DNA from 2 places in the Enterobacter chinensis genome. Region 1 is predicted to be linked to the other one. Evidence: predicted binding sites of a transcription regulator. Region 1 holds the regulator's gene; the other holds the start of a gene.

Region 1 (11,442 bases):
CTGATGGCCTGTTGCAGGGTTGTTTTCACCTGCGCCAGATCGTTATCGGATGGGGCATCCGGGTTGCTGATGTCCAGCAGGCTGGAGAGCAGCCCCAGCGTGGCGTAGTTGCTGATGTCATACGCCATAGGTGGAATGGTCGCTGCCAGTTTTTCCAGCGCCTCGACGGTACGCAGCGTAATGCGTGCCGCGGACTCTTTACCCATCGCGTGGATCAGCACGCCTTTATCGTTAAAGGCGATCAGGCGGTTGGCCTGGTAGCCGTGCGCCAGAAACGCGCCGGACATCGCCTTGCCGACGATCAGGCCAATCACCGGATGTCCGGCCAGACGCGCGTTCGCATAGGCTGCCGCCGCGCCGGCCAGCGCCTGATGAATACCAAACGCTTCTTCACGACGGCCGTAGGCCTGGCTTGGGACGTCAATTACCGCCACAATCGGGCGCTTAACGGCTTTATCGGCATCCGCTGCTACGGTTTCACTGACGACTTTCGCCAGCGTCCAGCCTTCCAGCAGACCGACTTCACCTTTCACCGCGCGTGGGAAATGGTTATTGGCGTCCGGAACTACCGCAACAAAGCGCACCGCTTCGCCATTAAGTTCACCGTCTGCCGCCTGCACGGACGGGCATAACCCTTCCACACGTTTTGCATTCGGGGCGAGGATGTCCAGCCAGAGTTCGCCACGACTAATTGAGTGAGTCATCATTTCACCTCCCGGGCAAAAAGCGCGTTAATTTGTTCGGCATCGGCCTGTTTGCGGGTATCGAAATTCGTCAGACGGTTCAGGTAATCGTCATAGTTATCGGTGCGATGTTTCGCCGGAACGCCTTTGGCTATCGCCTCGTTCATCGCCTGTTTCACCGCGTTGATACCGTCACCGACCAGCGCATCCACCAGCCCGCTTTGGTAGCGCACTTCGCCGCCGGTCATGCTCCAGATAAACGGACGATCGCGAGAGTCGTACTCTTCAATGCCCGCTTCCTGCTCGATAACCTGCGGGCCGTTCAGGCCGAGACGCGCTTCGCGGGTCACAATCAGATAGCTGCACAGCGCCGCCGCGATGGACATCCCGCCGAAGCAGCCGACGGTCCCGGCCACAATCCCGACAACCGGCGTGTAGCGACGCAGGTCAACAATCGCAGCGTGGATATCAGCAATCGCGGCCAGGCCGAGGTTCGCCTCCTGCAGGCGCACGCCGCCGGTTTCGAGGCACAGCACAGCCTGAGTCGGAATGCCGTTGCGGTTATCTTCCGCCGCCAGCTCCAGCGCTGCGGCCATTTTGGCGCCGGACACTTCGCCCATGCTGCCGCCCTGAAACGCGCCTTCAATCGCCACGACAACGGCTGGCTGACCGTTGATCGTGCCTTTCGCCACCACCATGCCGTCATCGGCCTGCGGGACAATACCCTGCGGCCCAAGCCACGGAGAGATAATGCCTTCAAACGGATCCAGCAGTTCGCGGTAGCTGCCCTCGTCGAGCAGGGCCTGCGCGCGCTGGCGCGCTTTTAATTCGATAAAGCTGCTGTCATCACGCATGGCTCACCCCCTCAAAAACCTGTTCGATACGAATGCGGGCCACGCCCGGCGTCGCGCCGAAATCATGAATGGTCAGCTTTCCTGCCGGCAGGCTGCTGACGGTTTGCAGGCGGTTGAATAGCGCCTCCCAGCGACCACGGCTGTTGTCGACTGAGGTGGTGATATCAATGGTTAACGTCTGGCCCGGTTCGGCGGTGAAGAGCACCTCCATATCCCCGGAGCCGACTACCCCTGCCAGCGCCCTGCCGCTTAACGCGCGGCTGGCTGGCACGGTCAATGTAATTTTTTCCATAACATCCTCTTAATGCTTTGAGTAAGGCGATTCGACGCGGTCAAGAAACAGCGTGGCGGCAAGCAGGTCGGCAGCACCGCCCGGGGAGGCATTAAGTGCCAGCATCTGACGGTCTAAGTTCGCCAGCGCCTGCTGACCCGCGAGGGTTGCACAGCCTCCCGCATTCAGTACCGCACGGGCACCTTCCTGCATGGCGTCCAGCCCCTCCATTCCGGCGCGCGACAGCACGCAGGTATCGGTGAGCGACGTCATGATTGCCATCAGCGCGTCGAGCCTGGCCTGCGCTTCACTGCTGCCGTTGAGACGGCTGAGGCGAAGCTGCGGCAATGCGCGCTGCATAACGTGCGGGAACGCCTGCTGAGCCTCTTCGCGGGCGCCCGGCACGCGATAACGGTGCGTGGCGCGCAGGCCTTTGCTGAACACCTTCGGCGCCGCATCGTCCGGAAGTTTCGCCAGCTGCGCGGCGGTGCTGGCGACGTCTTGCGCCCAGGCATCTCCGCCCAGCATCGCCACCGCGCTGACCAGCAATCCCAGCGCCCAAATCGCGCCGCGATGGGTGTTTACGCCCCCGGTTGCGGCCATCATTTGCTGCTCGCCTTCGCGGCCGAGCCGCCCGACGGTTTGCCGAAGCGCAATATCTGCCGGACGCTGCCAGCTTTGCTGCGCCAGCGCCTGAAACGTGAGGGTCAGGCTGTGCGCGGAGCGCTCCATCAGCGCAAGGGATAAATCGTGGTGCGCGCCGTTCCCCCGACTGTCCACCAGACCGGGTTTCGGGCTTAAACGTGCTTCGTCGATCAGACACTGCGTGGCGGTTCGCGCCAGCCATTCGGCACCGCCTTCAACCTGAATCTGGGGCAGAAGTTTCATTACCAGCTCCGGAATTTCGCAGGTGGGTTGTAGAGACCGCCGGACCACTCCACGAGGTCTGATACGCTGCCTGCCGCCAGCAGAGAGCGGGTGGCGTCGGTGCGGCGAATCCCCATATCTTCCGGGTAGACCACTTTGCCGCTCTGGCGCAGTTCCGCCACGCGTTTGGCGTCCACGCCCAGGCCGATATCGGTGATCCCTGCAACGGCCGCGACCATGGCACGGCGCTCTTCCAGATCTTTCGCCCGGTAAAGGTAGGCAATCCCCTCTTCCGTCAAGACGTGCGTTACGTCATCACCGTAGATCATCACCGGCGCCAGCGGCATACCGGAGGCTTTCGCCACGTCAACGGCATCGAGTTTCTCCACGAAGGATGGCTTCACGCCCGCCTGGAAGGTTTCCACCATCTGCACGACGAGTTTTTTACCGCGCTGCATCGGGTCAGGCTCGGTGATCATGTTCAGCCAGGCCGGGGTAGCGTGACGACGACCATGCGGGTCATGGCCCATGTTTGGCGCACCGCCGAAGCCGGAAAGACGACCGCGCGTCACGGTTGAGGAGTTGGCGTAACCGTCAACCTGCAGCGTAGAGCCGATGAACATATCCACCGCGTACTGGCCTGCCAGCTGGCAGAAGGCGCGGTTGGAGCGCATAGAGCCGTCGGCACCGGTAAAGAACACGTCCGGACGGGCGCGGATGTACTCTTCCATCCCCAGCTCGCCGCCGAAGCAGTGCACGCTTTCTACCCACCCGCTTTCAATGGCCGGGATCAGCGTCGGATGCGGGTTCAGCGTCCAGTGCTTACAGATTTTGCCCTTCAGGCCGAGCTGTTCGCCGTAGGTAGGCAGCAGCAGCTCAATCGCCGCGGTGTTAAAGCCGATCCCATGGTTCAGGGACTGCACCTGGTGTTCTGCGTAGATGCCCTTGATAGCCATCATCGCCATCAGGATATGTTCCTGCTTGATCAGGCGCGGGTCGCGGGTGAACAGCGGTTCGATAAAGAACGGTTTGTCCGCCACCACCACGTAGTCGATCCAGGAGCCAGGTATATCGACGCGCGGCAGGTCGCACTCGTCGTCCACCAGCTCGTTCACCTGCGCGATGACGATCCCGTCGTGGAACGCGGCAGCCTCGACCAGCGCCGGGGTATCTTCGGTGCTCGCTCCGGTGTAGAGGTTGCCTTTGCGGTCGGCTTTAAAACCGGCAATCAGCGCCACGTTTGGCGAAAGGTCGACGTAGAGGCGTGAGTAAAGTTCGATGTAGGTGTGAATCGCACCGATTTCGAGCTGACCGTCTTCCAGCAGCTGCGAAATACGAAGGCTCTGCGTCCCGGAGAAAGAGAAGTCCAGCTTGCGGGCGATGCCTTTCTCAAAGATATCCAGATGCTCGCTGCGGCCGACGCTCGGCATGATCATATGCAGGTCGTGGACAATTTGCGGGTTCACTTCAGCGAGGGAGCGGGAAAGGAAATCTGCCTGCTTCTGGTTGTTGCCTTCCAGAACGACTTTGTCGCCCGGTGCGATCAGCTTCTCCAGCATGGCGACAAGATCGCCGGTCGGCAGTACCTTGCCCTGCACCGGTACGGACGCCAGACGACGTGCTTTTTCGCTACGTCGGGTGTTCCATTGCCGGGTGGGTGTTTGCCCAGATAACATTATTAACCTCCTGATTCAGCTAATCATTTTGATTTGCTTAACGTTGAGTAAAGTGTGCGCTCTGGTGAGAAAGGCATCAATTAAGCGTAGAGCGGAATCATTAGCCTGAGAGTAATAATCAAGGTAAAGATTTGTGATCGGGATCAGTTCATGTTTCGGAAAACCAGGCTAAACGGGGTACAATTCGGAAAGTATCGTTAATTTCCGACAAGAATCAGCATCGCGCTTATGACCCAAATCATTCCATCAGACTTCGACATTGCAGCCGAAGACAGCACTGAGTTCGTGCCTATGCGCGGCGTCGCCAATCGCCATTTGCAGACCATGCTGCCGCGACTGATCCGCCGCAAGGTTCAGTTCACCCCGCACTGGCAACGCCTTGACCTGCCAGACGGTGACTTTCTGGATCTCGCCTGGAGCGAAGAACCGGAGCAGGCCCGCCATAAGCCGCGTCTGGTGGTCTTTCACGGCCTGGAAGGCAGCCTGCACAGCCCCTATGCGCATGGGTTAATTGAGGCGGCAAAAGCCCGCGGCTGGCTCGGCGTGGTGATGCATTTTCGTGGCTGTAGCGGCGAACCCAATCGTCAGAAACGCATCTATCACTCGGGTGAAACCGAAGACGGAACGTGGTTTTTACACTGGCTGCGTGAAAACTTTGGCACAGTTCCCACCGCTGCCGTGGGCTATTCGCTGGGCGGAAATATGCTGGCCTGTCTGCTGGCGAAAGAGGGTGAAAGCGTACCGCTGGATGCCGCAGTGATTGTCTCCGCGCCGTTTATGCTGGAGCAGTGCAGCTACCACATGGAGAAAGGCTTTTCCCGCGTCTATCAGCGCTACTTGCTCAACCTGCTGAAGGCCAACGCGGCGCGTAAGCTGAAGGCCTACCCGGATACCCTGCCGGTCAGCCTGCGCCAGCTGAAAAAAGTGCGCCGTATTCGCGAGTTCGACGATCTGATCACCGCGAAAATTCACGGCTTCGCCGATGCGATTGACTATTATCGTCAGTGCAGCGCCATGCCGCTGCTCAGCAAGATCGCGCAGCCGACGCTCATCATTCATGCCAAAGATGACCCTTTTATGGATCATCACTCGATCCCCGCTCAGGAATTCCTGCCCGACAACGTTCACTATCAGTTGACGGAGCACGGCGGCCACGTCGGGTTTATCGGCGGTACGCTGCGTCGCCCGAAAATGTGGCTTGAGACGCGTATTCCTGACTGGCTAACCCCTTATCTGGACGGTGCAAAATGATTATTCCCTGGCAGGATCTGGCTCCCGAAACGCTCGATAATCTGATTGAAAGCTTTGTATTACGCGAAGGCACCGATTATGGTGAACAGGAACGCTCGCTTGAGCAAAAGGTCAACGATGTAAAGCGCCAGCTGAAAAGCGGCGACGTATTGCTGGTGTGGTCAGAACTGCATGAGACGGTCAATATCATGCCCCGCAACGCGTTTCACGGCTGATCTTCCAACCTTTTCAGTCAGGGAGTTGCTATGTCTGCCAGACATCCGGTTATTGCCGTTACGGGGTCGAGTGGTGCGGGAACCACCACCACCAGCCTCGCATTTCGCAAGATTTTCGCCCAGCTGAATCTCCGTGCGGCGGAGGTCGAAGGCGATAGCTTTCACCGCTACACACGTCCGGAGATGGACATGGCCATCCGTAAGGCGCGCGATCTGGGTAAACACATCAGCTACTTCGGCCCGGAAGCCAATGACTTCGGCCTGCTGGAACAAACCTTTCTGGAATACGGTAAGAGCGGCAAAGGGCAGTCCCGCAAGTATCTGCATACCTATGATGAAGCCGTGCCCTGGAATCAGGTGCCGGGCACCTTCACCCCCTGGCAGCCGCTGCCGGAACCCACCGATGTGCTGTTTTACGAAGGATTACACGGCGGCGTGGTCACGCCTCAACACGACGTGGCGCGTCACGTGGATCTGCTGGTCGGGGTGGTCCCTATCGTTAACCTGGAGTGGATCCAGAAGCTGACGCGTGACATGAGCGAGCGCGGCCACTCGCGCGAGGCGGTGATGGATTCCGTCGTTCGTTCAATGGAAGACTACATCAATTACTTAACGCCGCAATTCTCCCGCACGCACATTAACTTCCAGCGCGTGCCGACGGTGGACACCTCCAACCCGTTCGCCGCCAAAACGATACCGTCCCTGGATGAGAGCTTTGTGGTGATCCATTTCCGCAATCTTGAAGGTATCGATTACCCCTGGCTGCTGGCGATGCTGCAGGGCTCATTTATTTCGCACATGAATACGTTGGTAGTGCCGGGCGGGAAAATGGTGCTGGCGATGGAATTAATCATGACGCCGCTGGTGGAGCGGTTGATGGAAGGGAAGCAGATCGCATAATCAGTTTTGCCCGGTGGCGCTGCGCTTACCGGGCCAACAATCCGTAGGGCGGGTAAGCGCAGCGCCACCCGCCAAAAGATTAAGCCTCGATCACTTCATACGAATGGGTAATTTTTACCGCTTTCTCCAGCATTAACGCCACAGAGCAGTACTTCTCCGCAGACAGGTCCACCGCACGCGAGACCGCCGCGTCTTTCAGTTCTTTACCGGTGACAACAAAGTGCAGATTAATGTGGGTGAACAGGCGTGGCGCCTCTTCGCGACGTTCTGAGGTGAGTTTAACCTCGCAATCTGTCACGTCATGACGACCTTTTTGCAAAATCGACACTACGTCAATCGCACTGCATCCACCTGCTGCCATCAGCACCATTTCCATTGGGCTTGGTGCTTTGTCGCCGGAGTTACCATCCATCAAAATCTGGTGTCCTGACGCGGACTCGCCCAGGAACGTTAAACCTTCAACCCACTTCACGCGCGCTTGCATATTTTTGAACTCCAACGTTGCATTTTTGGTGACAGATTACGCGTGTGTTACATTTCTCGCAATGGAAGGCGACCTGCATCATGCTGAAGCGAGACACCAGGAGACACGCGGCGAAAGCTATGCTAAAACACTCAGGATGCTACAGTAATACATTGACGTTACACGTGTATGCAGAGGACATCAAACTTTACTGGCTGCGAAACGTTACGGTAGCCGACTTCCCAGGGTATGGGTAAGAATTCGATTGCAACCCCAGAGTCCGGATGCATCTGATGACTCTGGTGACAGCTTATAACAGAGGATAACAGCGCATGGTGCTTGGCAAACCGCAAACAGACCCGACTCTCGAATGGTTCTTGTCTCATTGCCACATTCATAAGTACCCATCGAAGAGCACGCTGATTCACCAGGGTGAAAAAGCGGAAACGTTGTATTACATCGTTAAAGGCTCGGTGGCAGTGCTGATCAAAGATGAAGAAGGGAAAGAAATGATCCTTTCTTATCTGAACCAGGGCGATTTCATCGGTGAACTGGGCCTGTTTGAAGAGGGCCAGGAACGTAGCGCCTGGGTTCGTGCAAAGACAGCATGTGAAGTGGCTGAAATTTCTTACAAGAAGTTCCGTCAGCTGATTCAGGTTAACCCTGACATCCTGATGCGTCTTTCTTCCCAGATGGCGCGCCGTCTGCAGGTCACCTCAGAGAAAGTGGGTAACCTCGCCTTCCTGGACGTGACCGGCCGTATTGCGCAGACCCTGCTGAACCTGGCGAAACAGCCAGACGCAATGACCCACCCGGACGGCATGCAAATTAAAATTACCCGTCAGGAAATTGGTCAGATCGTTGGTTGTTCCCGTGAGACAGTAGGCCGTATCCTGAAAATGCTGGAAGATCAAAACCTGATCTCCGCCCACGGTAAAACCATCGTGGTCTACGGAACGCGTTAATTCCGCTTAAACGGCGTGCCACCACAAGGTGTCACGCCGTTTTTGTCTCTACTCCCCATGTGGCGCAGGCTGATCTATCACCCGGAAGTTAACTACGCACTGCGACAAACGCTGGTGTTATGTCTTCCTGTGGCCGTAGGCCTGATCCTCGGACATCTTCAGCAAGGCCTGCTGTTTTCTCTCGTCCCTGCCTGCTGCAACATTGCCGGTCTGGACACGCCGCATAAGCGCTTTTTCAAACGCCTGATTATTGGCGGCTGCCTGTTTGCGGGCTGTAGCCTCGCCGTACAGCTTCTGCTTGCCCGGGATATTCCGCTGCCGCTGATTCTGACCGTGCTGGCCATGACCCTCGGCGTCACGGCCGAAATCAGCTCGCTGCATGCCCGCCTGCTTCCCGCCTCATTGATTGCGGCCATTTTCACGCTTAGCCTCGCCGGAAATATGCCGGTGTGGGAGCCGCTGCTGATCTACGCCCTGGGAACGCTGTGGTACGGGCTGTTTAACTGGTTTTGGTTCTGGCTGTGGCGCGAACAGCCGCTGCGTGAATCCCTGAGCCTGCTCTATGTGCAGCTGGCGGATTACTGCGAAGCCAAATACACCCTGCTCACCCAGCATACCGATCCGGAAAAATCCTTGCCGCCGCTGCTGACGCGCCAGCAAAAGGTGGTGGATCTGATAAGCCAGTGCTATCAGCAGCTGCATATGCTCGCCGCCAACAAGAACCACGAATACAAACGGCTGCTGCGCACCTTCCAGGTTGGGCTGGATCTGCAGGAGCATATCTCCGTTAGCCTTCACCACCCGCAAGAGGTGCAAAAGCTGGTCGAGCGCAGCCACGCCGAAGCGGTGATCCGCTGGAACGCGCAGACCGTGTCGGCGCGCCTGCGGGTCCTGGCTGACGATATTCTCTACCACCGCTACCCCACGCGCTTTAACATGGAAAAACAGCTCGGCGCACTGGAGAAAATCGCGCGCCAGCATCCGGATAACCCGGTCGGCCAGTTTGCCGCCTGGCACTTCAGCCGCATCGCCCGCGTGCTGCGTACACAGCGCCCGCTTTACCCCCGCGATCTGATGGCGGATAAGCAAAAGCGGCTTCCGTTATTGCCCGCGCTCAGAAGCTATCTTTCTCTTAAATCTTCCGCTCTGCGCAACGCCGCCAGAATTAGCGTTATGCTCAGTACCGCCAGCCTGATGGGCATGGCGCTGCATCTGCCAAAACCCTACTGGATCTTAATGACCGTGCTGTTTGTCACCCAGAACGGTTACGGCGCTACGCGGGTGCGTATTCTGCATCGGGCCGGCGGAACGATGGCGGGGCTGATTATTGCGGGCGTGACGCTGCACTTCCACGTGCCGGAAGGTTATACCCTGGCAGGGATGCTGGCGATTACGCTGGTAAGCTACCTGATTATCCGCAAAAACTACGGCTGGGCGATGGTGGGCTTCACGGTGACGGCGGTATACACACTGCAGCTGCTCACGCTCAATGGCGAACAGTTTATTGTCGCCAGGCTGATTGATACCCTGATCGGCTGCCTGATTGCCTTTGGCGGCATGGTCTGGCTGTGGCCGCAGTGGCAAAGCGGGCTGCTCAGGCAGAACGCTCACGACGCGCTGGAGGCCGACCAGCAGGCCATTCGCCTGATCCTGAGCGACGACCCGCAGCCCTCCCCGCTGGCTTATCAGCGGATGAAGGTCAACCAGGCGCACAACGCCCTGTTCAACTCGCTCAACCAGGCAATGCAGGAGCCGGGCTTTAACTCGCACTATCTGGCGGACATGAAGCTCTGGGTGACCCACAGCCAGTTTATCGTCGAGCATATTAACGCCATGACGACGCTGGCGCGCGAGCACACGATGCTGACGCCAGACCTGGCGCAACGTTACCTGCAGTCGTGTGAGATTGCGTTGCAGCGCTGTCAGCAGCGTCTGGAATATGACTCGCCGGGTGAGTCGGGAGATTCGAATATTCTGGAAGCGCCGGAGACGTTAACCCACGGGCCTATGAGCACCCTGGAGCAACATTTACAGCGCATTCTGGGGCATCTGAACACCATGCACACCATTTCGTCGGTGGCATGGCGTCAGCGTCCGCATCACGGGATTTGGCTAACCCGCCGGTTGAAGCGAACCGAGTATTAGCCTTTAACGATCTTCGCGACCGCCGCGGCAAAGCGGGTTAATCCTTCTTCAATGTCTTTGTCTTCCACCACCAGCGATGGCGCAAAACGCATCACGTCCGGTCCCGCATTCAACACCATCACCCCTTCGTGGGCGGCGGCGTGCAGGAAATCGCGCGCGCGACCTTTGTACTGTGGCTTCAGCTCGGCACCAATCAACAGGCCCATGCCGCGGATCTCGCTGAACACGTCGAACTGGTCATCGATCTGCTGCAAATGCTTCACAAACAGCTCGCGCTTTGCGTTCACACCGTTCAGCACCGCCGGCGTATTGATGATGTCGAATGCCGCACCGGCAATGGCGCAGGCCAACGGGTTACCGCCATAGGTAGAACCATGCGACCCCACGTGGAACGCCGAAGCGATGTCCTGAGTGGTCAGTACCGCACTCACCGGGAAACCGCCGCCGAGCGCTTTGGCGCTGGTCAGAATATCTGGCGTCACGCCGTAGTGCATGTAAGCGAAGAGATCGCCGGTACGCCCCATCCCGCTCTGCACTTCATCAAAGACCAGCAGCGCCTGATGCTTGTCGCACAGCTCGCGCAGACCTTTCAGGAATTCCGGGGTTGCCGCGGTCACGCCGCCTTCACCCTGAATAGGCTCAACCACCACCGCGCAAGTGTGATCGTCCATCACCGCTTTCACCGCATGCAGATCGTTAAACGGCACGTGGATAATGTCAGCTGGTTTCGGCCCAAACCCGTCGGAATACTTCGGCTGACCGCCAACGGAGACGGTAAAGAATGAGCGCCCATGGAAGGCATTATGGAAGGCGATGATTTTGGTTTTGTACGGACTGTGGCGCGTGGTTGCGTAGTAGCGCGCCAGCTTGAAGGCGGTTTCGTTAGCTTCGGTGCCGGAGTTCATAAACAGCACGCGCTCGGCAAACGTGGCATCAATGATCTTGCGGCCAAGACGCAGCGCCGGTTCGTTGGTGAACACGTTGCTGGTGTGCCACAGGGTTTCGCCCTGACTTTTCAGCGCGTCCACCAGCGCAGGATGGCAATGACCGAGCGCCGTTACCGCAATCCCGCCCGCGAAATCCACGTACTCTTTACCCTGCTGATCCCAGACGCGGCTGCCTTTCCCCTTCACCGGGATAAACTCAGCCGGT
Region 2 (11,442 bases), on a different contig from region 1:
TGATGGCGAATATCCTGGTAGGCCTGAACCTCACCGCGCGACGTCGGCGCTATCTGGGTATAGCGAATCTTACCGTGATGCTGCGGGTATTTATCCAGCAGCGTCTCATACGCCTGGAAGCGTTCCGGCAGCCCTTTGGAATAATCAAGACGCTCTACCGAGAAGATATTTTTCACGTGCTTGAGTTCATTCTTAAGCTGCGCCAGCTTCGGCGGCAGCGGGCCGGAAGCCTGTTCCGCGATTTCGTCAGGCTCAATCCCTATAGGATACACTTCGGTGTGGAAGGTTTTCCCCCACGCCGTATGGGTTTTCCCGCCTTTGGTCACCAGACGCGCTTTTCCTGACACGGAGTCGAGGAACGCGAGGCGGTCATTCTCGGTCTGGAAGCCCAGTAAATCGTAATCACACAGCGCCTCCAGCAGCGCTTCGTGCGGCGGCAGTGCGGTAAAGATTTCCGGCGTCGGGAACGGGATGTGCAGGAAGAAGCCAATCCGGTTATTTACGCCCCTTTTTCGCAGCTCTCTGGCGAAGGGCAGCAGGTGGTAATCGTGGATCCATAAAATATCGTCTTCCTCGATTAAAGGCAGCAGTTTATCTGCCAGCAACGCATTCACGCGTGAGTAGCCTTCAAACGATTCCCGCTGGAATTTGACCAGGTCAAGACGATAGTGAAATGCGGGCCACAGAACGGCATTAGAGAACTGCGAGTAATACTCGTCATAGTCTTTCTCTTTCAGCGCAAACGAAGCCCAGGTAATATTTCCGCGCGTCACTTTTTTGAGCGGTTTTTCTTCTTCACTGATTTCACCACTCCAGCCAAACCACAGCCCACCAGCAGCTTTTAAGGCACCTAACACCCCTACCGCCAGGCCACCCGCGCTGGCTTTTTTATCATCCGGCGGTGCAATTCGGTTAGAGACGACGACTAAGCGACCCATAATGGTTTCCCCCTTTGTTTTGCGCTATTTGTTGTTGTTGCTGGTTAGCGATGTCAGATATCCACTTCCAGACGCTGGCGACATCCGCCAGCCGCCATTCGGCGACAGTGTCACCAGGCCCCACCTTGACGGCTATCCCTCCGGCCTGATTCACCACACGAAACCCGGCCTCGTCGGTCAGGTCATCCCCAATGAAAACGGGCGTCCGCCCTTTGAAAGGCGGTGTCGCCATAAACGCGGCAATGGCCGCGCCTTTATTAATCCCTTTCGGTTTTAACTCCACCACGCACTTGCCGGGCTGCAATGCCAGCTGTGGATGCGCATCCGCCACCGCCTGAGCCAGTGCAAGCACGGCCTCTTCATGCTGCGGTGCCTGACGATAATGCAGGGCAAAGGCCATACCTTTGGCTTCCAGCTCGGTGCCAGGCAACGCTTCCAGCGCAGCAGAAAGCTGCTTCTGCAGCGTTTGCGTGAGTGCGGCGGGGAGTGAAACGATATGCGTGTGATCATGGATGTCGCGGCGCTCCGCTCCGTGTACACCGGCCAGCGGAAAGTGGTAAGGACTGGCGAGCATATCCAGCTCGGCCATTGAGCGCCCTGATATCAATGCCAGTGCTCCCTCATTCATGAGCGAGAGCTGATGCAAATCCTGTAATACCGCATCCGGAATAGACACCTGATCGGGGTGCGGCTTTATCCCGGCGAGCGTGCCGTCGAGATCAAAAAAGAAAGCATAATGTCCGGGCAGTACAGGCGGTGCGGTTAACATGTCAGCCACCCTTTTCCTCCTTACGGTTTACTGAGAGGTAAACGCCTTTACCTCTTTCATAGCCATGTAAGTATAGACAGTGTGACGTCGCTCGCCATTTGACAACCGCCCCGCCAGTTTTACTGGCGGGGCGGTTAAGGGGTCAACTAAGGTTATAAGTTGAGCAATAAAAGACGGGGAAAAGGGTTACACGGTACGCTTCGCTTTTTGCTTGTAACGGTCGAAAATCACGGCTGCGAGCAGGATCAGGCCACGAACCACATACTGAGAGAACGGCGAAATATTCAACAGGTTCATGGCGTTCTCTACCGTCCCTAAAATCAGGATACCGGCCACCACATATGAGATTTTTCCGATGCCGCCCTTGAGGGAAACGCCCCCTAACACGCAGGCCGAAATGACGATCAGCTCATAACCGATAGAGGTCATGGGCTGGCCGCTGGTCATACGCGAAGCCAGAATAATCCCCGCAGCGGCAGAAACCAGCCCTGAGAGCACAAAGATAATAATCTTGGTTCGCACGACCGGCACCCCCGCCAGACGAGCGGCCTCTTCATTCCCGCCAATCGCCAGCGTGTTACGGCCAAAAGTGGTCCGGTTCAGCAGGAAGCCGAACAGGATCAGGCAGGCCACGGTCAGCCAGATAGGCGCAGGCAGGCCCAGCCAGTTGGCGTAACCCAGCGTAAAGAAGCGCTCGTCTTCAATCCCCACCGCTTTACCGTCGGAGATGATATAGGCCAGCCCGCGGACAATTTGCATCGTCGCGAGCGTGGTGATCAGGGCGTTAATCTTCAGGCGAGCGATAACAAAACCGTTCACCAGACCGCTGATGACGCCGAGTAACAGACCGGCCAGAACGCCAATCCACAGGCTCTCCGTCATGTTGATTACCACGGCCGTCGTGACGCCCGCACAGGCAATCACCGACGCCACCGACAGGTCAAAATCGCCGGAGGCCAGGCAGAACAGCATCCCGCAGGCCACCATCCCGGACATGGAAATGGCCAGCCCCAGCCCCTTCATATTAATGAAGGTGGCAAAATTAGGGACAAAGATGGCACAGGCGAGGAAGAGTGCGGCAAAGACCACCAGCATGCCGTACTGATCCCAGATACGCCCAAAACTCAACGCCGACTTCGACTTCGGCACTCCGGATGTAGTAACAGAGGACATCATTAACTCCTTACTCAGGCGACAGCCTGGCTGACTTTAGGCATGGCGAGGTTCAACGCCTGTTGTTCATTCGCCTGTTCATGAAGTAATTCACCGGCAATTTCGCCTTCACGCATCACCACAATGCGGTCGGCCACGCCAAGCACCTCCGGCAGATCGCTGGAGGCGAAGAGCACCGCCACGCCGCGTTTTGCCAGCTCATAGATCACGTTATAAATCTCGTGCTTTGCCCCCACATCGATACCGCGCGTCGGCTCATCCAGTAAAATGACCTTCATATCCTCTGACAGCCAGCGACCTAAAATGGCCTTCTGCTGGTTTCCGCCTGAAAGATTCATGATCAACTGCTCTGGACCCGGCGTTTTGATATTCAGTGAGCGAATATGGTGGTCGGCGTTGCTCGACTCCCAGCTATCGTTTATCAGGCAACCTGCGCGAATAAACTTGCGGCGGGCGGAAATGTTAATGTTGTCGCGCACCGAATGCACCGGAATAATGCCCTCGGCTTTACGGTCTTCCGGGCAGAGCATCATCCCCGCTTTTATCGCGTGGGCCGGTTTCAGGATATCTACCCGCTCACCGTCAATGGAGACCTGCCCATCGGTAATGCGGGTACCGCCGAACAGGCCTTTCATTAATTCACTGCGCCCCGCGCCCACCAGACCAAACAGCCCGACGATTTCGCCGCTGCGTACAGATAATGAAACCGGCGCACGCACGCCCGGCGCCTTGACGTTATCCAGACGCAGGCGTTCAGGCCCGTATGCCCGCGGCTGCCAGTGATAAATATCACCCAGCTCGCGCCCGACCATCGCCTGAACTAGCTGGTCATGGTTAACCTGCTCCATGTCGGTAAAGGTGCGCACATAGCGGCCATCTTTAAATACGGTAATAGCATCGCTCAGGGCAAAGATCTCTTCCATACGATGCGAAACATACAAAATCGTACGGCCTTCCTGACGCAGCTCGCGGATCACGCGGAACAGATTGTCGATTTCACGCGCAGAGAGCGAACTGGTGGGCTCATCAAAGGCAATAACTCTGGCGTTACGCGCCAGCGCCTTAGCAATTTCAACCATCTGCCACTGGCCGATGGAGAGATATTTCAGCGGGGTCTGAGGATCGACATCCAGACCCAGGTGTTTGAGCTGCAGCCCCGCTTCATAATTAAGTAGCGAACGATTCACCACGCCGCCTTTGTGCGGGAGCTGGCCTAAATAGATATTTTCCGCCACGGTCATCTCAGGGATGAGGTGCAGCTCCTGGTAGATAATGGCAACCCCGGCATTGAGTGCCGCCGTGGTATCGGCAAAGGTCACCTCTTCGCCGCGAATAGCCAGCGTGCCGGTTGTTGGCGCGTAGTTGCCGCTGAGGATTTTTAACAGCGTGGATTTTCCCGCACCGTTTTCCCCCATCAGGGCGTGAACCTGGCCGGCATAGCAGTCGAAGCTGATATCGGTCAGCGCGTTAACACCGGGGAAGGTTTTCCCGATGCCGCGAAAAGAGAGATACGGATCAGACTGTCGCATAACGTCTCCGTGATTCCTGTAGTGTGTACGTCTGGCCCCTCACGATGCGTGAGGGGCACAATCACAGCGTATTACTTACCGCCCAGTCCTTTTTTCGCCAGCTCCTCTTTGAAGTTGTCGCGGGTAATCAGCACCACGTCGGTCACTTCGGTAAATTTCGGCGGCTCAGCCCCTTTGGTTACCCAGTTGTAGAGCATCTCGCTAGATTTGTAGCCGTGAACGTCCGGGCTTGGCAGCAGAGAGCCGTAGAAGCCGGTAGCCTGCGCTTTGGACAGCTCGCTGACGGCGTCAACGCCGTTGATGCCAATCCCGATCACGTCAGCCGCTTTGAAGCCCTGGCCTTCCGTCGCGCGTACTCCGCCCAGCACGGTGTTGTCGTTCATGCCGACCACCAGCCAGTGTTTCACCTCCGGATGCTGAACCAGCATGGAGTTCGCGGCGTCGAAAGCACCCGGGATATCGTTGGATTTGGTGGGGACTTTGTAGATCTGTTTTTCCGGGAAGCCGGCCGCTTTCAGCGCGTCCATTGAACCGGAAGTACGGCGGCGAGCCGTGTCCAGCTCATCCGCAGTGATGGCCATCACTGCGGTCTCTTTGACATCCCAGCCACGCTTTTGCATCTCTTTATAAAGTTCCTGGCCCTGACGTTCGCCGATTTTGGTCGCCGCCATCATCACCAGCGGAACGCTGTCCATTGGCTTGCCTTTGGCGTTAACGAACTGATCGTCAACGGCAATGACTTTCATATCGTAACCTCGGGCTTTCGCCGCGATTGCCGAGCCGAGCTTTGGATCCGGAGTACAGATAACGAAACCTTTCGCGCCGCTGGCCGCCAGGCTGTCAATGGCGTTCAGGGTTTTCTCACCGTCAGGCACGGCGATTTTAATCACTTCAAAACCTAAATCTTTCCCGGCTTTATCGGCGAATTTCCACTCAGTCTGGAACCAGGGTTCTTCGGGCTGTTTTACCAAAAAACCGAGTTTTAAATTCTCAGCGATAGCGGATTGTGACATAACGGCAGCCAGACCGATGGCCGCCAGCGCTTTAGTAAATTTGTGCATGGTAAACTCCAGCTTTAGCATTCTTTTCTGTAGGGAATATTTGCGTGCTTCTTATTTAATCGGACTTAAAACAAGGCATTAGCGCTTACCTCGTCATAAGCGTTATTGCTGGTGATAGTTTTAGCGGGAAATTAATCATCCATAAGAGAGCCCCATCACACCGCAGAATTACAGTAATTGCGTACATAAATTCAGCGGAAAATGACATAAAAAAGGCAGGATTTGTCGGACAAATGAAAGAGGGTTGAGCAGGATTATCCATAAGATTAGCTAAGATATCCCTGATGCCCGGCTACGCACGAAAGGACTCCCGATGTTAAAAAGGATGCAGCATGTTTTTCATCAAAAATGTACCACGCCCTGAAGATTCGTTATTCCGCAGAATTTGATTTAGCGCAATTTAATTAATGCATCATATATTCGAAATAATTAATCCGTATTTCTTGTTTTTACGGAGCATTACTCCAACTTAATATCCCCCAAAGAGTAACAGTATATCTCTTCATTAAAAAACATTAATTATCAATCAATTAATGCATATTTATTCGATGGCGAGCTAATTGTATTTCTGTACTATATTAAAGTTTGTAATGTATGGTAAATACAGCCCAATTAAGAGTTTTCTTAGACCACAGACAAGGGTATGCTTATTTATATCGAACACAGGAAGTGAATTTCGGTCGACTTCTGTCGCTGCAGAATGCTTATTTCTGCTCTTTTTCTTCGTATTTGCCTGACGCTCAGGTTAAGCAACGGACATCACGTCCCACAGTCAATAAGGATATGAGTATGGCTACCCAAACGATGATGCAAAAACTTAATGCGCAGATGAACCTTGAGTTCTACGCCTCGAATCTGCACCTTCACTTAAGTGCCTGGTGTTCCGAGAAAAGTCTCACGGGGTCTGCCACATTCTTTCGCTCTCAGGCGCAAAGTAACGTCACCCATATGATGCGCGTCTTTAACTTCCTTAAAGCCGCAGGGGCCAATCCTGTCGTTAAAGCCCTTGATGGAATTAATGAAGACTACTCCTCACTGGAAGAACTGTTCCAGAAAACGCTTGAAGAATATGAACAACGCTGCAGCACGCTCAGCAAACTGGCCGATGAAGCCAGAGCGCAGCAGGACATTACCACACTCACGTTCTTACGTGATATGGACAAAGAGCAGCAGCAGGACGGCATGCTGCTGAAGACGCTGGCGGATGAAATCCATAATGCGCAGCAGGCAGGTTTATGCCCTGAGCAAACCGATCGTAATCTGCTCGACATCGTGGCCGTGCAGCATCACTGAGTCTTTTGACCTGCTTCCGTTCCGGGGGCAGGTTCCCCTTCTTAGCTCCAACCTTCTGCTTTTGCTGAAATTTAACAAATCAGATCTTGCTCCCAATGATTAACCACACAACGTGTAATGATTTATTTAATTACATAATCATTGTCGAGGGAGCATCATGATCACCATTGAATTTGTTGTCATTCTCCTCTGCCTGCTGACGGGTACACGTTTCGGTGGGATGGGGCTTGGGTTAATAAGCGGTATTGGCCTTTTTATTTTATGTTTTGTTTTTGGTCTGCAGCCGGGCAAGCCGCCGGTTGACGTCATGTTGACCATTCTCGCGGTGATTGGCTGCGCGGCTACCCTTCAGACTGCGGGCGGCCTCAACGTCATGATGCAGTTTGCCGAACGTCTGCTGCGCAAACACCCGCAACACATCACCCTGCTCGCCCCTTTTACCACCTGGATGCTGACCTTTCTGTGCGGGACCGGGCACGTGGTGTACACCATGTTCCCCATCATTGCGGATATCGCCCTGAAAAAAGGGATCCGCCCGGAACGCCCAATGGCCGTGGCATCGGTGGCATCGCAGATGGCGATTACGGCATCCCCCGTTTCCGTCGCCGTCGTATCGCTGATCTCCATCCTGGCGGCACAGCATGGGATCGGTCACGTATGGGGGATCCTGGAAATACTCGCCGTGTCGGTTCCCGCTTCACTTTTCGGCGTGGCCATTGCGGCCCTGTGGAGCTTACGCCGCGGGAAAGACCTGGCTGACGACGCGGAATTTCAGGAAAAACTGAAAGATCCTAAACAGCGCGAGTTTATCTATGGCGGGACGGAGACGTTAATGAACCAACGTTTCCCAAAACAGGCCTACTGGTCCACGTGGATTTTCTTTGCCGGGATTGCCGTGGTTGTTCTGCTGGGGGCATTTCCTGAACTGCGTCCCGCCTTTGAACTGAAAGGCAAAATGACGGCGCTGTCGATGAACCTTGTCATCCAGATGATGATGTTGATTGCGGGCGCCGTGATGCTGATGGCCTGCAAAGTGAACGCGTCCGCGATCTCTAACGGCGCGGTGTTCAAGGCAGGTATGGTCGCGATCTTCTCGGTGTTCGGCGTGGCGTGGATGAGCGATACCTTCTTCCAGGCGCATCTCGACGAGCTAAAACTGGCGCTGGAAGGCGTGGTGAAAAGCCACCCGTGGACCTATGCGATTGTGCTGTTTCTGGTGTCAAAACTGGTGAACAGCCAGGCGGCTGCGCTGACGGCCGTTGCGCCTATGGGCCTTATGTTAGGTATCGATCCGAAAATGCTGATCGCCTTTTTCCCGGCCTCATATGGCTATTTTGTCCTGCCAACCTACCCAAGCGATTTGGCCTGCATCGGCTTCGACCGTTCAGGCACCACCCGCATCGGCAAATTTATCATCAACCACAGCTTTATTCTGCCAGGGCTGATTGGGGTAAGCTGCGCGTGCGCGGCGAGCTACCTGCTGGTCCAGACATTCTTTTAGCGGCATCAACGGGCGACAGATACCGTCGCCCATTTCCCCGCTTTAGTGGGACTCACCCTGCGGCGTGAATCGCAGTTCAATCAGCGCAATGGCTTTCTGGATCGCACGAAGCGTAACCGGGTCAGCGGCAGCAGGATGGCTGGCGAAATCGATGTTTTTCAGCTGCGCAGACATCTTCTCGCGCACTTCAACCGGCGCAATCACGTCCAGAACATCAAGGATTTGTTTGATAACCAGCTGGCATGCGACAACGTCAGACACCAGCTCCTGATCGGCGCTCAGGTTTTGTGACATGGGGGCTTTCTCCTTATTTAAAGGCCGCCATAGTAGCAAAATGCAGCCCCTTTCATCTCTCCTTCGTCGTCTGCAGAGACAAAAAAACCTGCCGAAGCAGGTTTTTTTGTCAGAACATGGCGCCCGGCGGCACGTCTTTGAACGTGCGGCAGTAATTGGCCCACATGCTTTTCAGGATTTTGCGCAGTTTCACGATGAGGCTCCATTAACTTGTTATACAACTTTATTGTCAACGTGCCTATAATATGACCATCATCACAAAAATCAATATTTTTGTGATGCACATCACAATTTTCTCAGGGTGTGGCCTGATAGCGTTCATCTCTGACCCGTTGCAAAGAGTGAGGGCAGATTGCCCGGCTATTCCTGGCATTGCAGTGGGCATCTGCGGGTACGATAACGTATTTCCATCCACTCAGAGCGAACCATGAAAAGAGTCATTGTAGCCGGCACGCTCCTGCTGCTCGCAGGGTGTAGTATTAACCGCCAGGCTGAAGTCAGTAGCCTCGACGCGCCTAACGGCATCGTCCGCCTCGACTACGGCCAGGCAGTGCTGCAAAATGCGTATTCCGATGAGTATGTGAATAACGGCACGGCGGCAAAAGCGTGTCAGAGCATGGGGTATGCCACTGCTTCAGCGTATGGTCAGCCCATCAAAACCTGCACCCTGACCAGCGGCGCGTTATGTCTGAACGAGAGCGTAACTATCCAGTATAAATGTATGGGTTATGCCGTTACCCCTAAGTCAAATAATCCGTGGTATTGATCAAGGCTGCCAGCGTTTGCTGGCGGTTTATTTATTACGAACAAAAACAATTCTCAATAATAAATATAAACATCGCCAATGCGTTTTATTCCCATTCGTATTTTAAATAAAGAAATAAAAATTTTACGTTTTGCAAATAATTAAATAACAAATTATAGTGTCGCTCATTGTGAACCAGAAATAATAACCCGGAGCGCCACCATGCTGAAATCTGAAATGATCGACAAGCTCAACGCACAAATGAACCTTGAGCTTTTTTCGTCTCTCCTCTACCAGCAGATGAGCGCCTGGTGCAGCTACCACAGCTTCGAAGGCGCAGCCGCGTTTCTGCGTCGTCACGCTCAGGAAGAGATGACCCACATGCAACGTCTGTTTGATTATCTGACAGATACGGGCAGCCTGCCGCGCATTGAAACCGTGGCATCCCCTTTTGCTGAATATAATTCTCTCGACGAACTGTTCCGTGCCACCTACGAGCACGAGCAGCTGATCACACAGAAAATTAACGAACTGGTTCATGCCGCTATGACCAGCCAGGATTATCCAACCTTTAATTTCCTGCAGTGGTACGTTGCTGAACAGCACGAAGAAGAGAAGCTGTTTAAATCTGTTCTGGATAAATTAGCTCTGGTGGGTAAATCAGGCGAAGGTCTTTACTTTATTGATAAAGAACTTTCCACTCTTGATACGCAGAATTAATCTCAATGCGGTGCTGGTTTCCGGCACCGCGTTAATTTCCCTTTCCCTCCCCCACATCAAAACACGCATTTTATTCCCTGTTCGCCTTGTTTATGTCATACCTGAACGTCGTCCCACGTCGGATTGTCGGCAGCGCAATACGTAAACCTTTCATTACACCCCTTGTAACGGTGGTTTGACGAATTATCGCTTTTGCCTTACTCTGCGCCGCAGATTTTGCCGCGATTAAGAGCCGTTGTAGAGGAAAGCGTGAAAAACAGAACCCTGGGAAGTATTTTTATCGTCGCCGGAACGACAATTGGCGCAGGAATGCTGGCAATGCCCCTGGCCGCCGCAGGCGTGGGATTTGGCATGACCCTGCTGCTGCTGGGTACGCTTTGGGCATTGATGTGTTACACCGCCCTGCTGCTGCTTGAGGTTTACCAGCATGTGCCCGCCGACACCGGTCTGGGTTCACTTGCGTCGCGCTACCTGGGACGTTACGGCCAGTGGATAACCGGCTTTAGCATGATGTTCCTGATGTACGCCCTGACCGCCGCCTATATCAGCGGCGCCGGAGAATTGATCGCCTCCAGCGTTAATGACTGGTTCGGCTCAGACATTACCCCTGCAACGGGGGCTATCTTCTTTGCGCTCATCGGCGGCGGTGTGGTCTGCGTGGGGACGTCGCTGGTCGATCTGTTTAACCGTTTTCTGTTCAGCGCCAAAATTCTGTTCCTGATAGTCATGCTGGTCCTGCTGGCACCGCATGTTCACAAGGTCAATCTGCTGACCCTGCCGCTGGAAAAAGGTCTGGCGCTTTCCGCCATCCCGGTCATCTTCACCTCGTTTGGCTTCCACGGCAGCGTGCCGAGCATCGTTAGCTATATGAACGGCGATATTCGCAAGCTGCGCCGCGTCTTTGTCATCGGCAGCGCGATCCCGCTGATCGCCTATATTTTCTGGCAACTGGTGACCCTGGGCAGCATTGATTCCTCAACCTTTATTGGGCTGATGGCACAGCACGCTGGCCTGAACGGTTTTCTGCTGGCACTGCGCGAGGTCGTCACCTCCCCGCACGTTGAGCTGGCGGTACACCTGTTTGCCGACCTGGCGCTGGCGACCTCGTTCCTGGGTGTGGCCCTTGGCCTGTTCGATTACCTGGCCGACCTGTTCCAGCGTCGCAATACCGCCGCAGGGCGTTTACAGACCGGGGCAATCACCTTTCTGCCGCCGCTGGCATTTGCGCTGTTTTATCCACGCGGGTTTGTGATGGCGCTGGGATACGCAGGGGTGGCGCTGTCGGTCCTTGCCCTGCTCCTCCCTTCCCTGCTGGCATGGAAGAGCCGCCAGCAGCATCCGCAGCAGGGGTACCGCGTGGCAGGGGGAAAACCGCTGCTGTGTGTTGTGTTTGCCTGTGGGGTGGTGATTATTCTGGTG

Evidence for each region. The regulator CRP, encoded in region 1, controls carbon source genes, mostly activating them, when cyclic AMP is high. The targets are predictions, from matches to a motif close to ATGTGANNNNNNTCACAT.
Region 2: a site for CRP is predicted at 8,832-8,849, ahead of azuC (stress response protein AzuC). Genes of this name have one in related genera too.

What each region holds. Positions count from the first base shown of each region.
Region 1 is NZ_JARDVI010000008.1:42,868-54,309, forward strand. It holds gene mdcE (biotin-independent malonate decarboxylase subunit gamma) at 1-704, opposite strand, end outside; gene PYW49_RS20885 (biotin-independent malonate decarboxylase subunit beta) at 704-1,537, opposite strand; gene mdcC (malonate decarboxylase acyl carrier protein) at 1,530-1,829, opposite strand; gene PYW49_RS20895 (triphosphoribosyl-dephospho-CoA synthase) at 1,839-2,696, opposite strand; gene mdcA (malonate decarboxylase subunit alpha) at 2,696-4,351, opposite strand; gene PYW49_RS20905 (hydrolase) at 4,580-5,602, shown strand; gene PYW49_RS20910 (YheU family protein) at 5,599-5,817, shown strand; gene PYW49_RS20915 (phosphoribulokinase) at 5,848-6,717, shown strand; gene PYW49_RS20920 (OsmC family protein) at 6,797-7,201, opposite strand; gene crp (cAMP-activated global transcriptional regulator CRP) at 7,513-8,145, shown strand; gene PYW49_RS20930 (YccS/YhfK family putative transporter) at 8,203-10,290, shown strand; gene argD (bifunctional acetylornithine/succinyldiaminopimelate transaminase) at 10,287-11,442, opposite strand, start outside.
Region 2 is NZ_JARDVI010000006.1:165,190-176,631, forward strand. It holds gene otsA (alpha,alpha-trehalose-phosphate synthase) at 1-938, opposite strand, end outside; gene otsB (trehalose-phosphatase) at 913-1,716, opposite strand; gene araH (L-arabinose ABC transporter permease AraH) at 1,894-2,880, opposite strand; gene araG (L-arabinose ABC transporter ATP-binding protein AraG) at 2,895-4,409, opposite strand; gene araF (arabinose ABC transporter substrate-binding protein AraF) at 4,481-5,470, opposite strand; gene PYW49_RS18235 (non-heme ferritin-like protein) at 6,260-6,763, shown strand; gene PYW49_RS18240 (anaerobic C4-dicarboxylate transporter) at 6,921-8,264, shown strand; gene PYW49_RS18245 (DUF2766 family protein) at 8,307-8,558, opposite strand; gene azuC (stress response protein AzuC) at 8,668-8,751, opposite strand; gene yecR (YecR family lipoprotein) at 8,986-9,324, shown strand; gene ftnA (non-heme ferritin) at 9,526-10,023, shown strand; gene tyrP (tyrosine transporter TyrP) at 10,273-11,442, shown strand, end outside.